Regions from separate parts of the Pectobacterium araliae genome, predicted to be linked through region 4. Evidence: predicted binding sites of a transcription regulator. Region 4 holds the regulator's gene; each other region holds the start of a gene.
What was found. Region 4 encodes Fur, which represses iron uptake genes when iron is present. Its sites were predicted from a motif close to ATAATAATGAGAACNACTATCAA; they were not measured.
Positions count from the first base shown of each region.

Region 1 (3,217 bases), 420 kb from region 4:
GATATTTTTTATTACTATCTTTTTGCGTTTGCGGCTGGAAGATATCGGTGTAGCTGGCATAGGTCGACCACGTATCATTGATGTCATACACCAAGCCGATATAAGGCGTAACGCGATTATTGCTGGTGTCACCCGTCGAACCGATGATGCTCCAATCGGTATAACGCGCCCCCGCGATCAAATGCAGCGGATCGGCAAGCGAGAAACGGGCTGAGGTATAGAGCGATTTTTGACGCGTGGTTGAGTGTTCATAATCTGCCCATGCCCCCCAGACTGGATCGGCAATATTACCATTCCAGTTATAGTAATTACCCACATCTGTCGGGCTGATCGTGGATTGCGTGTTATAGAACTGGCTACGTTGTCGATTGTAGCTGCCGCCTATTACCAACTCATGCTGGCGTCCCAGTAACTCGAACGGGCCAGAAGCATAAGTATCAATCGCATCAACTTTACGGGTTCCTTTATTCCATCCACCATAAGCTCCAACATTACCGCCGAACGGATCAACAAGCAGCCCCGTATCTTTATCCAGGAAACCGTTGGCATACATCAGCTTGGAATCGAAGTTGGTTTCGCCATGCGTGCCGTTCATGCGCACCTGCCAGCCGTTATCAAAACGCTGAGTCAGATCGGCAAAGACTTTTCTCGACGTTTTATCGGAGTAACTCCAGTTCGGAGCAGAGTTAAATTTGTGCCCAAAATTAGTCGGGCTGCCATCGGTAAACCATGTTGGTAAGCCGCCCCAGGTTGGGCTATCGGTGTTGTGCTCCTGATAATCATAGCCAAGCGATAACGTAGTAGAATCGGTAACATCGGCATCAATCACGCCGTAGAGGAATTTTTTGCGGCTGTGGTAACGATCGAGCCAGGTGTCATTATCCTGATAGCCTGTAATCACACGCCCACGCACATTGCCGGATTCCGTCAGCGGCGCAGACAGATCGGCTACCATCCGTTGTTTATCCCACGAGCCGTAGCTACCAGATACCGAGCCTTTGAATTCGCGGCTGTCCGCGTGCTTGCGTACCATGTTCACGGCTGCGGCAGGATTGCCTGTTCCGGTCATTAGCCCGGTCGCCCCGCGCACCACCTCGATGCGATCGTAAATCGCCGTGTCTGAGCCTGAATCACCAAAATCCCAGATTTCGTTAACCACCGTCGGAATCCCATCGAACAGGTAATTATTGATGCGGAAGCCACGAGCAAAATACGTCACACGCTCGGAGTCAATAATTTTAGAGGACACCCCTGTCGTGTTCGCCATCACCTCGCCAATCGTTTGCAGATTCTGATCTTCGATACGCTGCTGGCTGATGACACTCACCGACTGCGGGATATCACGCGGCGTCAGCGTCATCTTCGTTCCGGCGTTAGTCACTTTTACGCTGTAATCCTGCGGGTCCCTGGCTTCGGCATTCGCGTTAGCATTCGCGCTAACGACAAGCGTATCACCGGACGTCGGTTTTTCTTCGGCAGCGGCCTGAGCAGGCAAAAAAGAGGCAGAGATCAACAGGGCGAGAAGAGAGACTCCGAATGGTTTTGCTCCGGCCAGCGAAGAATCACAAACGCGCATTTTTCCGGCGCGAGTAACTCCAAAAGACATGATATATCCTCGGTTAACTGATAGTAATTTTGGCGAGATGCTGAGACGTGTTTTGTCAACATTTGCACAGAAAGGTAAATGATAACTATACGCATTATTATTGTCTTTTCAATAAAATGCTTAATCCCGTTAGAATACAAACAGATAAAAAAGAATAATTCACCATACCGTTAACATGGCATTGTTAAAAAAGAAACATTTAAGAAATTTATAACTGCCCGGTAAAGCGAGAAAAGAGAAACAGAGGGGAAAAACATGCGGGAGAAATTCACTTATGCCTCCTCCATGAGGCATAGGCTGACAGAGAATAGCCGTTTAGGCTGCTTCAATCGCAATGGTTCCGAGCGCCTCGTCATAGCGTAATACCGTGCCATAACGTGCGCTCATCCGCGTCAGATCGGCCGCGATTTCATGCCCAAGAGCCGCAGACACCGTAACAGGTAAGCCACGATCGAGCGGGCGTTCACGGTTCATACCCAGATCGAGAGGCAATAATGTGAACTGTAGCGCCCCGTCTGCATAATCCAGCAGCGCGGCACAGTTTTTGGAGAAACGGGATTCGGCATTGAAACCAATGAAATTCCCCTCCCGATCTTTGGCACGCGCCCGGTGCAAATCGGAAGGACGCGCATCGTGATCGTAGCCATAAGCGGTATACATTTCTGGCGCGATAATTGACTCCCCCGCTTCAAACTCCATCAGCAGGCTGCCCAGATTGTAAAAAATCGGGCGTTTATTATAAATTTCCACTCCACGCAGGAAATGCGCACCATGCCCTACCACGGCTGATGCTCCCGCATCAATGGCTCGGCGGGCAAAATTTTCGATAAATGCTGGGGGGTGTGGGGCATACCAACCATCGCCTTCTCCTTCATGCGTATGAAGGCTGACGATGGCGACATCAGAACGGTTTGCCGCATCGCGTACGCTTTTCAGAATCGCGGCGCAGTCTTCTTCATTCATAAACGTGCGAACGTGAGCCTGTTCGCCGCGCTCTACCGGTATCGAACTTTCAAACAGCGAACCGAATTTGAAACGATCGGGTCCCTGATCGGCCATCACTTCAATTCGGGCGCCTTCACGGTTGCTGGCCGCGACGCCGAGCAGTTCAGTGATCCCCTGTAGTTGCTCGAATTCCTTGTCCGGTAATACGTAAGCTCGCCCCCAACGTAGCGGGTTAAGACCAGGGCGTGCAAGTATTTATTTTACCGACAAGGGAAGAATCGTCGAAAGCAACACACCGCAGGCATTCTTTGATCATCCACAAGACCCTCGGACACAAGCCTTTCTGGACAAGGTGCTGTGAGAGTAACGGAAAAAACACGATGAAGACGTCACATGCTGACGGGCTGGTGAGTACCGAATGGCTCGCCACCCACCTGACCGACCCCGATATATTAATTTTTGACTGTACCACCCGGTTAGTCCCTGATGAAAAAACGCGCTACCGCGCAGAACCAGCACGGGCAGATTTTCAGGCCGGACACATCCCCGGCGCGCAGTTTATTGATGTACAAACCGACCTGTCTGATAACACCCACCGCTATAAATACATGCTCCCCACGCCAGAGAACTTCGCGGCTGCCATGACACGCTTTGGCGTTCGTCCCG
Region 1 covers NZ_AP028908.1:942,149-945,365, reverse strand. Annotated here, with positions in the region: gene fhuE (ferric-rhodotorulic acid/ferric-coprogen receptor FhuE) at 1-1,606, opposite strand, end outside; gene AACH44_RS04245 (CapA family protein) at 1,922-2,665, opposite strand; gene AACH44_RS04240 (sulfurtransferase) at 2,932-3,217, shown strand, end outside.
Region 1: a site for Fur is predicted at 1,685-1,707, ahead of fhuE (ferric-rhodotorulic acid/ferric-coprogen receptor FhuE). Genes of this name have one in related genera too.

Region 2 (3,217 bases), 1.5 Mb from region 4:
GCAGGCCAGCGCCCGCAGGTTATCAATCCAGCCGATCTTATCCGTCATGTACAACCTCTTGAAAGCAAAGCGCTATTCAAAACAGCGTAGCCGTTGTTAAGCGCTGACACAATCAACTCTCCATCATCAGCGACCAACAACCGGGCAAATCCTCCTGTAAGGACGGCTTAATACGGAAAATGGTGTTGATTTAAGCCATGTGCGCCTACGGTGGCAAGCGCGTAGGGTTTTAACTGTTAGAACAGCCCCATCGGCTTATCAGAATAACTCACCAACAGACACTTGGTCTGCTGATAGTGATCCAGACTCGACCAGCCTGAATACCGCGCCCCACTCCGCTTTTGCCTTGTGCACGGCATTCAACGCATGGTCAATATCTCGCGTTGTCGAACTGGCCACTTCACACATCGGCTGACCCGTTACTGGCGTCAAATTGACAAAATACTGACCCGCATCAGGTGGTGAAAAAAGAGGCAAACAGTAAACCGTTACAGTGAGCTTATACGGGGTAGGGAGTTAGCGACAGGATTCGGCCAGAGAAGAAGGCAACTCTTCGAGTTGACGCACAGTTTCTTTCCTGTTGCAGGAAAAATACACATTGCTATGCGAGCACGCTCGCTGTTCCTGGAGAAAAATTCGCATCCCTTCGGGCACGGTGAAATAATACGTTCAATTTCCAGGGTGACTAACATGCAGGTATTTCAGGTGGAAGAGGTTCATTTAGGCGCAACGCAACATTCGGTCAACCATCCTGATTCGCTACACCAGCCACAGCCTGACTGGCTGGCGGAAGAGGTGCCCATTGCGCTGGTTTATAACGGCATTTCACATGTAGTGATGATGGCGTCACCGAAAGAGTTGGAACAGTTTGCTCTCGGGTTTTCCTTATCTGAAGGTATTATCCAATCACCAGCAGATATCTACGGCATTGATGTACAGCCAGCCTGTAATGGTATTGAAGTGCATATTGAGCTTTCCAGTCGGCGCTTTGCCGGGCTAAAAGAACGACGCAGATCGATGGATGGGCGCACGGGCTGTGGCGTATGTGGCGTAGAGCAGCTTGCGGAAATCGGCAAACCGGTGATGCCCCTGCCCTTCACCCAGACATTTTCCCTCAGCAAGCTTGAAAACGCACTGGTGCGGCTGCGCGATGTACAGAAGATTGGCCAGATGACGGGTTGTACCCATGCCGCCAGTTGGATAGCGTCAGACGGCACGCTGTGCGGCGGCAGTGAAGACGTTGGCCGCCATGTCGCACTGGATAAATTACTTGGCACCCGAGCAAAACAAGGGTGGCAACAGGGTGCGGCACTGGTTTCCAGCCGAGCCAGCTATGAAATGGTACAAAAGTCTGCCATGTGTGGCGTGGAAATCCTGTTTGCGGTCTCAGCAGCTACCTCGCTGGCTGTTGATGTTGCACAACGTTGCAACCTGACGTTGGTGGGGTTTTGTCGACCAGGGCAGGCAACCATTTACACACACCCGCAGCGCCTGAGCGAATAAGGGCAGCGTGAAGTATGACGAGCATAGATTAATTTGTTTTTAGATAATGCAATAACGGCATAACCGTTTGTTATCATGAAGTAAAGCAATAGAGTTCACGACATCAGACCGAGAATAATCATTTTCAATATCATTTAATTAACTATAATGAACGTATTGCTTACGCGGTACTCATAGAACAGTACCGTAACATTTTTTTTACCATGGAGATGCTAAAATGAGTTATTCACTGCCATCGCTGCCATATGCTTATGACGCACTGGAACCGCATTTCGACAAAGAGACGATGGAAATTCACCATTCCAAACACCATCAGGCTTATGTCAATAATGCTAATGCCGCGCTGGAATCTCTGCCTGAGCTGGCTAAATTGTCTGTTGAAGAGCTGATTGCTCAACTGGATAAAGTCCCTGCTGAGAAAAAAGCAGCACTGCGTAACAACGCGGGCGGCCACGCTAACCACAGCCTGTTCTGGAAAGGCCTGAAAGTAGGTACAACGCTGGCTGGCGATCTGAAAGCAGCCATCGAGCGCGATTTCGGTAGCGTTGATGCGTTTAAAGAAAAATTTGAACAAGCCGCTGCAACTCGCTTTGGTTCTGGCTGGGCTTGGCTGGTTCTGAAAGACGACGGCAAACTGGCTGTGGTTTCTACTGCAAACCAGGACAGTCCACTGATGGGTGAAGCCATTTCTGGTACTTCTGGCTACCCAATCGTCGGTCTGGACGTGTGGGAACACGCTTATTACCTGAAATTCCAAAACCGTCGCCCAGATTACGCTAAAGCATTCTGGAACGTGCTGAACTGGGACGAAGCTGCTGCTCGCTTCGCTAGCGCGAAAAAATAAAACGTCTGGGTGCCTGATACGATCAGGTGACTTCTGCGTTTGAATATAAACTGGAATAACAGTCTGTTATTCCAGTTTTTTATTGTACCTACCCTATTTCAAGCCTCATGTATGTAGGCAATACCCGTTCATCTTTGAGCCTCTCCCCAGCAGGCCGCCGCTTACTGGCACGTAAAGTTTCAGAGCAGAATGCCGATATCTACTGCGGGTTTTTATCATGCTGTTTTGCAGGATTGGCTTGGCACGCGGTAATCCGAGATGCTAGCACCGCTAATCAAGTGTGCATCGGGATAGTGAATTTGGCTCAATACGATATAGTGGTGAAATATGATGGCTATAAATTTTGACAATCTAAAAGTCGGTAAAAAATTAGGATTGGGCTTTTTCCTGATCCTGCTGATGACCATGGTAATTGCTGGCGCAGGCATTATGCATGTAAGTTCGCTAAAAGACAGTATTGATAAAGTGAATTTAAGTAACAGCATCAATGATGAGATCAACCAGGCTAAGTATTATCGCGCATTATACGGTGCCAATTATAATCCTGATGATATAAAAAAGAATATTGAGCATATTTCCAATATCAGTAAACTCGCTGAAAAAACAAAAGAATTTAGCTGGCCAGAAAATGATGCAAATAAAATATCGAATATACCTATATTAATCAATGACTATCAGGAAAAACAAAAAAATTATATTAATGCAGTGAATAATAAAGATGCTGTGAGAAAAAGCTGGAATATTTCAACGACGGAAAAACCACTACAACAACTCAACGATCAATTAAAGATAGACAACAATAGCGCTAACCTTCAATTATTACTTTCTGACCTAAACCAAAAACTGATTGCTGTTCGTTACCACGTTCGT
Region 2 covers NZ_AP028908.1:4,475,075-4,478,291, forward strand. Annotated here, with positions in the region: gene AACH44_RS20325 (acyltransferase) at 1-48, opposite strand, end outside; partial or broken gene AACH44_RS20330 (hypothetical protein) at 331-444, opposite strand; gene fdhD (formate dehydrogenase accessory sulfurtransferase FdhD) at 691-1,503, shown strand; gene sodA (superoxide dismutase [Mn]) at 1,721-2,347, shown strand; gene AACH44_RS20345 (methyl-accepting chemotaxis protein) at 2,678-3,217, shown strand, end outside.
Region 2: a site for Fur is predicted at 1,615-1,637, ahead of sodA (superoxide dismutase [Mn]). Genes of this name have one in related genera too.

Region 3 (3,217 bases), 1.9 Mb from region 4:
TAAAAAAAGGAATGCGGTTTGAATTTTCATCCCGCATTCCTTCTTAAAGCATCACTCGTAATCGTTATTTAGCAGCAGCGGTTTCCGCACCAACCAAGCCAACCTTGAGGTAGCCCGCTTTACGCAGTGAGTCCATCACGCTCATGATGGTTTCATAATCGACGCTTTTATCCGCCTGAAAGAAGATAGTGGTTTCTTTGTTAGCGCTGGTTTTCGCATCCAACACCTGAGCCAGAGACTGTTCGTTAATCGCCTCTTCCCCCAAAAACATTTGCTTATCCGCTTTTACCGTCAGATAAAGTGGCTTCTCTGGACGCGGCTGCGGTACTGCTGATGATGCTGGCAGATCGACACGAATGTCCACCGTTGCCAGCGGTGCCGCCACCATGAAGATGATCAGCAGAACAAGCATGACGTCAATGAACGGCGTGACGTTGATGTCATGCATTTCACCGTCATCACCCACGTCCTCCTTCAAATGCATCGCCATGATTAACCCACCCGCAGTTTATGCGCTGCTGAAGACGCCCGGTTATCGTTGCTGGCGGCGACATCAAGATCGCGGCTTTGCAACAGCAACACTTGCGCCGCTACATCGCCAACCATCGCTTTGTAGCCCGCAATCGAACGGGTGAAGACGTTATAGATAACCACCGCAGGGATCGCAGCGACCAAGCCAATCGCCGTCGCCAGCAGGGCTTCTGCAATCCCCGGTGCAACCACCGCCAGGTTAGTGGTTTGCGTCTGTGCAATACCGATGAAGCTGTTCATAATGCCCCATACCGTACCGAACAGCCCCACGAACGGCGCAACCGCGCCGACCGTAGCCAGGTAGCCATTGCCACGCCCCATATGACGCCCGGTCGCCGCCACGCGACGTTCCAGACGAAACGCGGTGCGCTCTTTAATCCCGTTGTTGTCATCCGAACGCACAGACAGTTCCAACTCGTTCTGTGCATCCACTAATAACTGCTGCGCTACGCTGCCTGATTTGAACGCCTCTGCCGTCTCCAGCGCATCGTCCAGCGTTTTCGCCTGTTCCAACGCCAGATACTCACGGCGCAGTCGGCGTTTCGCACCAGACATTTCAACGCTTTTACTGAAGAAAATCGCCCAGGTAATCACGGAAGCCAGCAGCAAACCGATCATCACCGTTTTCACCACGGCATCCGCGTGCTGATACATGCCCCAGACGGACAAATCGGTCTTCATCAGGTTATTCGTACCCGGTGCAGCACTGGCCGGAAGCGAGAGTGCTGATGCTGGTGCATCGGTTGCCACAGGTGCAGAAGGAGATGCAGCAGCAGGCTGAGCCGCTGTCGCGGCATTTTCTGTCGATAACGGCGTCGTTGCCGGCGCTGCAAACGCATTTCCACTTAGTCCCGCCATACACAGCAGGATAACCAGCACGCTACGGGAAAATGCGCTGAACGCACCACGTTTTTTTTGCCAGGCTGATAACACCTGTTGAGTTGTATTACTGACAGCCGTCTTCACGCTGTGCCTCCACCATTCGTTCTGTACAATAACGCACACATACCCGCAGGTATAATGCCGTAATAACGCAGCCTGAAATGATACCAAACCCTGAACGAATTGATAGTCGTTCTCATTATTATTTACACCAGATAACACACTTTTTCTTGCGTTCTGACAGGGTTCTTGGGGGTATTACCTGCATATCGATGGGCGTGGTATCAAAACCATGAAAAATCGTATTCAGGAACCTATCTGGTAGGAGAGCCGCAGGCACTCGCCTAAAATGTCTCATTGTTCCGTTAGGTTTTTGTGATCGACATTAAGTTATCACACCATTTCATGGTGGCTGGCGATAGGTTTAATGAAATAAACAGAAACATAAAAACACAATAAGACAAATAAAAACACCATGTTACGCATATTTAGATTGAAGAAAAAGGAATAAAACCCCGATAAAACAGCATTTCATATTAGCTGTTTCTTTTGTGACACGAGTCATTCTACGAAGTTGTATAATAGGTTAGCTTAGCTCACAGAGAATGCCGACGCGCACCACGATAATACCCCATACAAGGATGCCGTCCTCTCACCAGTAAACCCGCCATTCATTACTCTATTTTTCATGGGTTTATTTTTTAATCACCCTTTGATTATCGATAATGTCACCCTACCTCTGGAGATAATTCAATGAAGCTGTCGAAAACATTGATCGGCGTTTGTTTGAGTTCTACCGTACTCCTGATGAGCCAAGCGATTCAGGCACAACAAATTAAAGCCTCCGATGTTCACCCTGAAGGTTATCCGAATGTCGTCGCCGTACAGAAAATGGGAGAAAAATTAAAAGCTGCTACCAATGGCAGACTGGAAATTAAAACCTTCCCTGGCGGCGTATTAGGTGATGAAAAACAAATGATTGAGCAGGCGCAGCTCGGCGCGATTGATATTATTCGTGTATCAATGACGCCCGTTGCCGCTATTTTGCCGGAAATAGAAGTCTTTACCCTGCCCTATATTTTCCGTGACGAAGATCATCTGCATAAAGTGCTAGATGGAAAAATCGGGCAGGAAATTGGTGACAAGATTACCCAGAACAGTAAATCAAAATTGGTTTTCCTGGGCTGGATGGACGCGGGAACACGTAATTTAATCACCAAGCAGCCAGTGGCAAAACCAGAAGACCTCAAAGGCATGAAGATTCGCGTTCAAACCAGTCAGGTCGCTCTCGCCACGCTGAAAGCGATGGGTGCTAACGCCATCGCCATGGGCACCAGTGAAGTCTTCAGCGGTATGCAAACCGGCGTGATTGATGGCACCGAGAATAATCCGCCAACCTATGTTGCACATAACTACATGCCCGTTGCCAAGAATTTCACCTGGAGCCGCCACTTTATTATTCCTGAGCTGTTCCTGTACTCCAAAACCAAATGGGACAAGCTTTCCAAAGAAGATCAGGATCTGATCCTGAAACTGGCAAAAGAAGCGCAGCAAGAACAGCGCGTGCTGTGGAATGAATATACTCAGCAATCTCTGGATAAAATGAAGGCCGGTGGCGCTCAATTCCATGAAATCGATACCGAGTACTATTTCAAAGCCACGCAGCCTGTACGCGATCAGTTTGGTGCCAAATATCAGGATCTGATTAAAGCCGTCGCCGACACGCAATAATCAAGGCCACATTCCAGCAGATAAATAGCTGACTATTGACAAACCGACTTGCAGAATGAAAACGGTGATAATG
Region 3 covers NZ_AP028908.1:4,079,155-4,082,371, forward strand. Annotated here, with positions in the region: gene exbD (TonB system transport protein ExbD) at 65-490, opposite strand; gene exbB (tol-pal system-associated acyl-CoA thioesterase) at 493-1,497, opposite strand; gene AACH44_RS18515 (TRAP transporter substrate-binding protein) at 2,167-3,144, shown strand.
Region 3: a site for Fur is predicted at 1,597-1,619, ahead of exbB (tol-pal system-associated acyl-CoA thioesterase). Genes of this name have one in related genera too.

Region 4 (3,217 bases):
CTCGCCCCTTTTTTTCGTTATGAATAATTAACGGTTGTTTCCCAGCGTAGCTTGTTGGATCATTGTCGGTTATACGTCGTTTTAGCATTGAGGAATGAAGAATGAGTGAGGCTGAAGCCCGCCCGACTAACTTTATCCGTCAGATTATTGATGAAGATCTGGCCTCCGGTAAGCATGATCATATTCAGACGCGTTTCCCGCCAGAGCCGAACGGCTATCTGCATATTGGGCATGCCAAATCTATCTGCCTGAATTTTGGTATCGCGCGTGACTATCAGGGGCAGTGCAATCTGCGTTTTGACGACACTAATCCGGTAAAAGAAGATATCGAATACGTTGAGTCGATCAAACGTGACGTCGAGTGGCTGGGTTTTTCATGGAGCGGCGACGTTCGCTATTCTTCTGATTATTTCGATCAACTGCATGCTTATGCGGTTGAGCTGATCGGTAAAGGACTGGCTTACGTTGATGAACTGACGCCTGAGCAGATCCGTGAATACCGCGGCACGTTGACGGCACCGGGCAAAAATAGCCCTTACCGCGATCGTACCGTGCAGGAAAACCTGGCGCTGTTTGAAAAAATGCGCAACGGCGGGTTTGCTGAAGGTACAGCCTGTTTGCGTGCAAAAATCGATATGGCATCGTCCTTTATCGTGATGCGTGATCCGGTGTTGTATCGCATTAAATTTGCCGATCACCACCAGACCGGTAATAAGTGGTGCATCTACCCGATGTATGACTTCACCCACTGCATTTCCGATGCGCTGGAAGGGATCACGCATTCGTTGTGTACGCTGGAATTCCAGGACAACCGCCGTCTGTATGACTGGGTGCTGGATAACATCACTATCCCTTGCCACCCACGTCAGTACGAATTCTCTCGTCTCAATCTCGAATACGCGATTATGTCCAAGCGTAAGCTGAACCAGCTGGTAGTGGAAAACGTGGTTGAAGGCTGGGATGATCCGCGTATGCCGACCATTTCAGGCTTGCGTCGTCGTGGCTATAGTGCGGCATCCGTCCGTGAGTTCTGTGTGCGCATCGGCGTAACGAAGCAGGACAATAACGTGGAAATGGCGGCGCTTGAATCCTGTATCCGTGACGATCTGAATGAAAATGCTCCGCGTGCGATGGCAGTGTTAGATCCGGTCAAGGTCGTGATCGAGAATCTGCCAGCCGAGCACGAAGAGTTTGTGGCGATGCCAAATCATCCGAACAAGCCGGAAATGGGCTCACGTCAGGTCGCATTCAGCCGCGAAGTTTACATCGATCGCGCTGACTTCCGTGAAGAAGCTAACAAGCAGTACAAGCGTCTGGTGTTGGGTAAAGAAGTGCGTCTGCGTAATGCCTATGTGATCAAAGCCGAGCGCATTGAAAAAGACGAGCAGGGCACCATTACCACGATCTACTGTAGCTATGATGCGGAAACGCTGAGCAAAGATCCGGCTGACGGCCGTAAAGTGAAAGGTGTTATCCACTGGGTTTCTGCGGCGCATGGCGTTCCAGCGGAATTCCGCTTGTACGATCGTTTGTTCAGTGTGGCGAACCCTGGCGCGGCGGAGGATTTCCTGTCGACGATTAACCCAGATTCACTGAAAATTACGCAAGGTTTTGTAGAAGCAAGTTTGGCACAGGCAGAAATAGAGAAAGCGTATCAGTTTGAGCGTGAAGGTTACTTCTGTGCCGATCGTGTTTATTCCAACACAGAACATCTGGTGTTTAACCGAACGGTTGGTCTGCGCGATACCTGGGTAGGCTAAGGCCACGAGGTAGAAGATAAAAATAAAACCGCCTCGGCGGTTTTATTTTTTGATGCGGTCGATTTATCGCGTGGAATCGTGCAGAGTTTCGTCTTCTCGACAATCCCCTTCACTGCAATGCCCATAGAGATACAGACTGTGGTTGGACAGTTTAATGCCGTGTCTTTCTGCGATCTCGCGCTGACGCGCTTCGATAGATTCATCGCGGAATTCAATGACTTTGCCACAGTCGAGGCAAATTAAGTGATCGTGATGATGCTGCTGCGTCAATTCAAAGACGGATTTGCCACCTTCAAAGTTATGACGGGTTACGATACCTGCATCATCAAACTGGTTGAGTACGCGATAGACGGTCGCAAGACCAATCTCTTCGCCCATATCAATCAGTTTCTTATATAAATCTTCCGCACTGACGTGATGGCAGACAGGATCCTGTAGCACTTCCAGTATTTTCAGTCTTGGAAGAGTGACTTTCAGGCCGGCCTTCTTTAATGCGATATTGTTGTCAGTCATGCGGGTTTAGTCCTGTTGCTTACTTATCAATGGAGGCTGCCTAGCCTATGACATCGGTCGGCTCAAAAAATGTAATTGCGTCTCAATTATAGAACCGCGTATGCAAAATGAAAACAAGGGAATGTTAACAATATTGTCCCCATTCATACTACTGATATACACGCAGTCCGTTGTTGATGAATGAAGAAAGAGTGAAGCACGTATAAAACCGATGGGATTATTGTACAGGTTTACTGATAGAAGTTAAAAAAATGTATCAATTATTATGAAAGGTTTTACCTATCAATACTATTTTGGCCCTGATCGAAACTATCAGGGCCAAAATGGCTTAGCCAACCAACTCTTTCAGATTCAGTTCATCGCTGATTTGTTTCACCCACGTCGTTACACGTTCGCTGGTCAGTTCAGGCTGACGGTCTTCATCGATAGCCAAGCCGATGAAGTGATTGTCGTCGGCGAGTCCTTTAGAGGCTTCAAAGTAATAGCCTTCTGTTGGCCAGTGACCGATAATCGTCGCGCCGCGAGGTTCAATAATGTCACGAATGGTGCCCATGGCATCACAGAAGTATTCCGCATAGTCTTCCTGATCGCCGCAGCCAAACAAAGCAACCAATTTCCCCGTGAAATCAACTTCTTCCAGCGACGGGAAGAAGTCATCCCAATCGCACTGCGCTTCACCGTAATACCAGGTTGGAATACCCAGCAGCAGGATATCGAAACCTTCTAGGTCTTCTTTGCTGCTTTTGGCGATGTCATGAACATCAGCAACGTCGGTGCCTAACTGTTGTTGAATCGTTTTGGCGATGTTTTCCGTGTTGCCCGTATCACTGCCAAAGAATATTCCGATGAGTGCCATGAATTGAATAACCTCTTGATTCCTAATGGTATGGTGTAATATTTCACCCATTTATCTGTTAATAATAACAGACACTCACATCGGGAGA
Region 4 covers NZ_AP028908.1:1,358,338-1,361,554, forward strand. Annotated here, with positions in the region: gene glnS (glutamine--tRNA ligase) at 102-1,760, shown strand; gene fur (ferric iron uptake transcriptional regulator) at 1,824-2,273, opposite strand; gene fldA (flavodoxin FldA) at 2,602-3,129, opposite strand.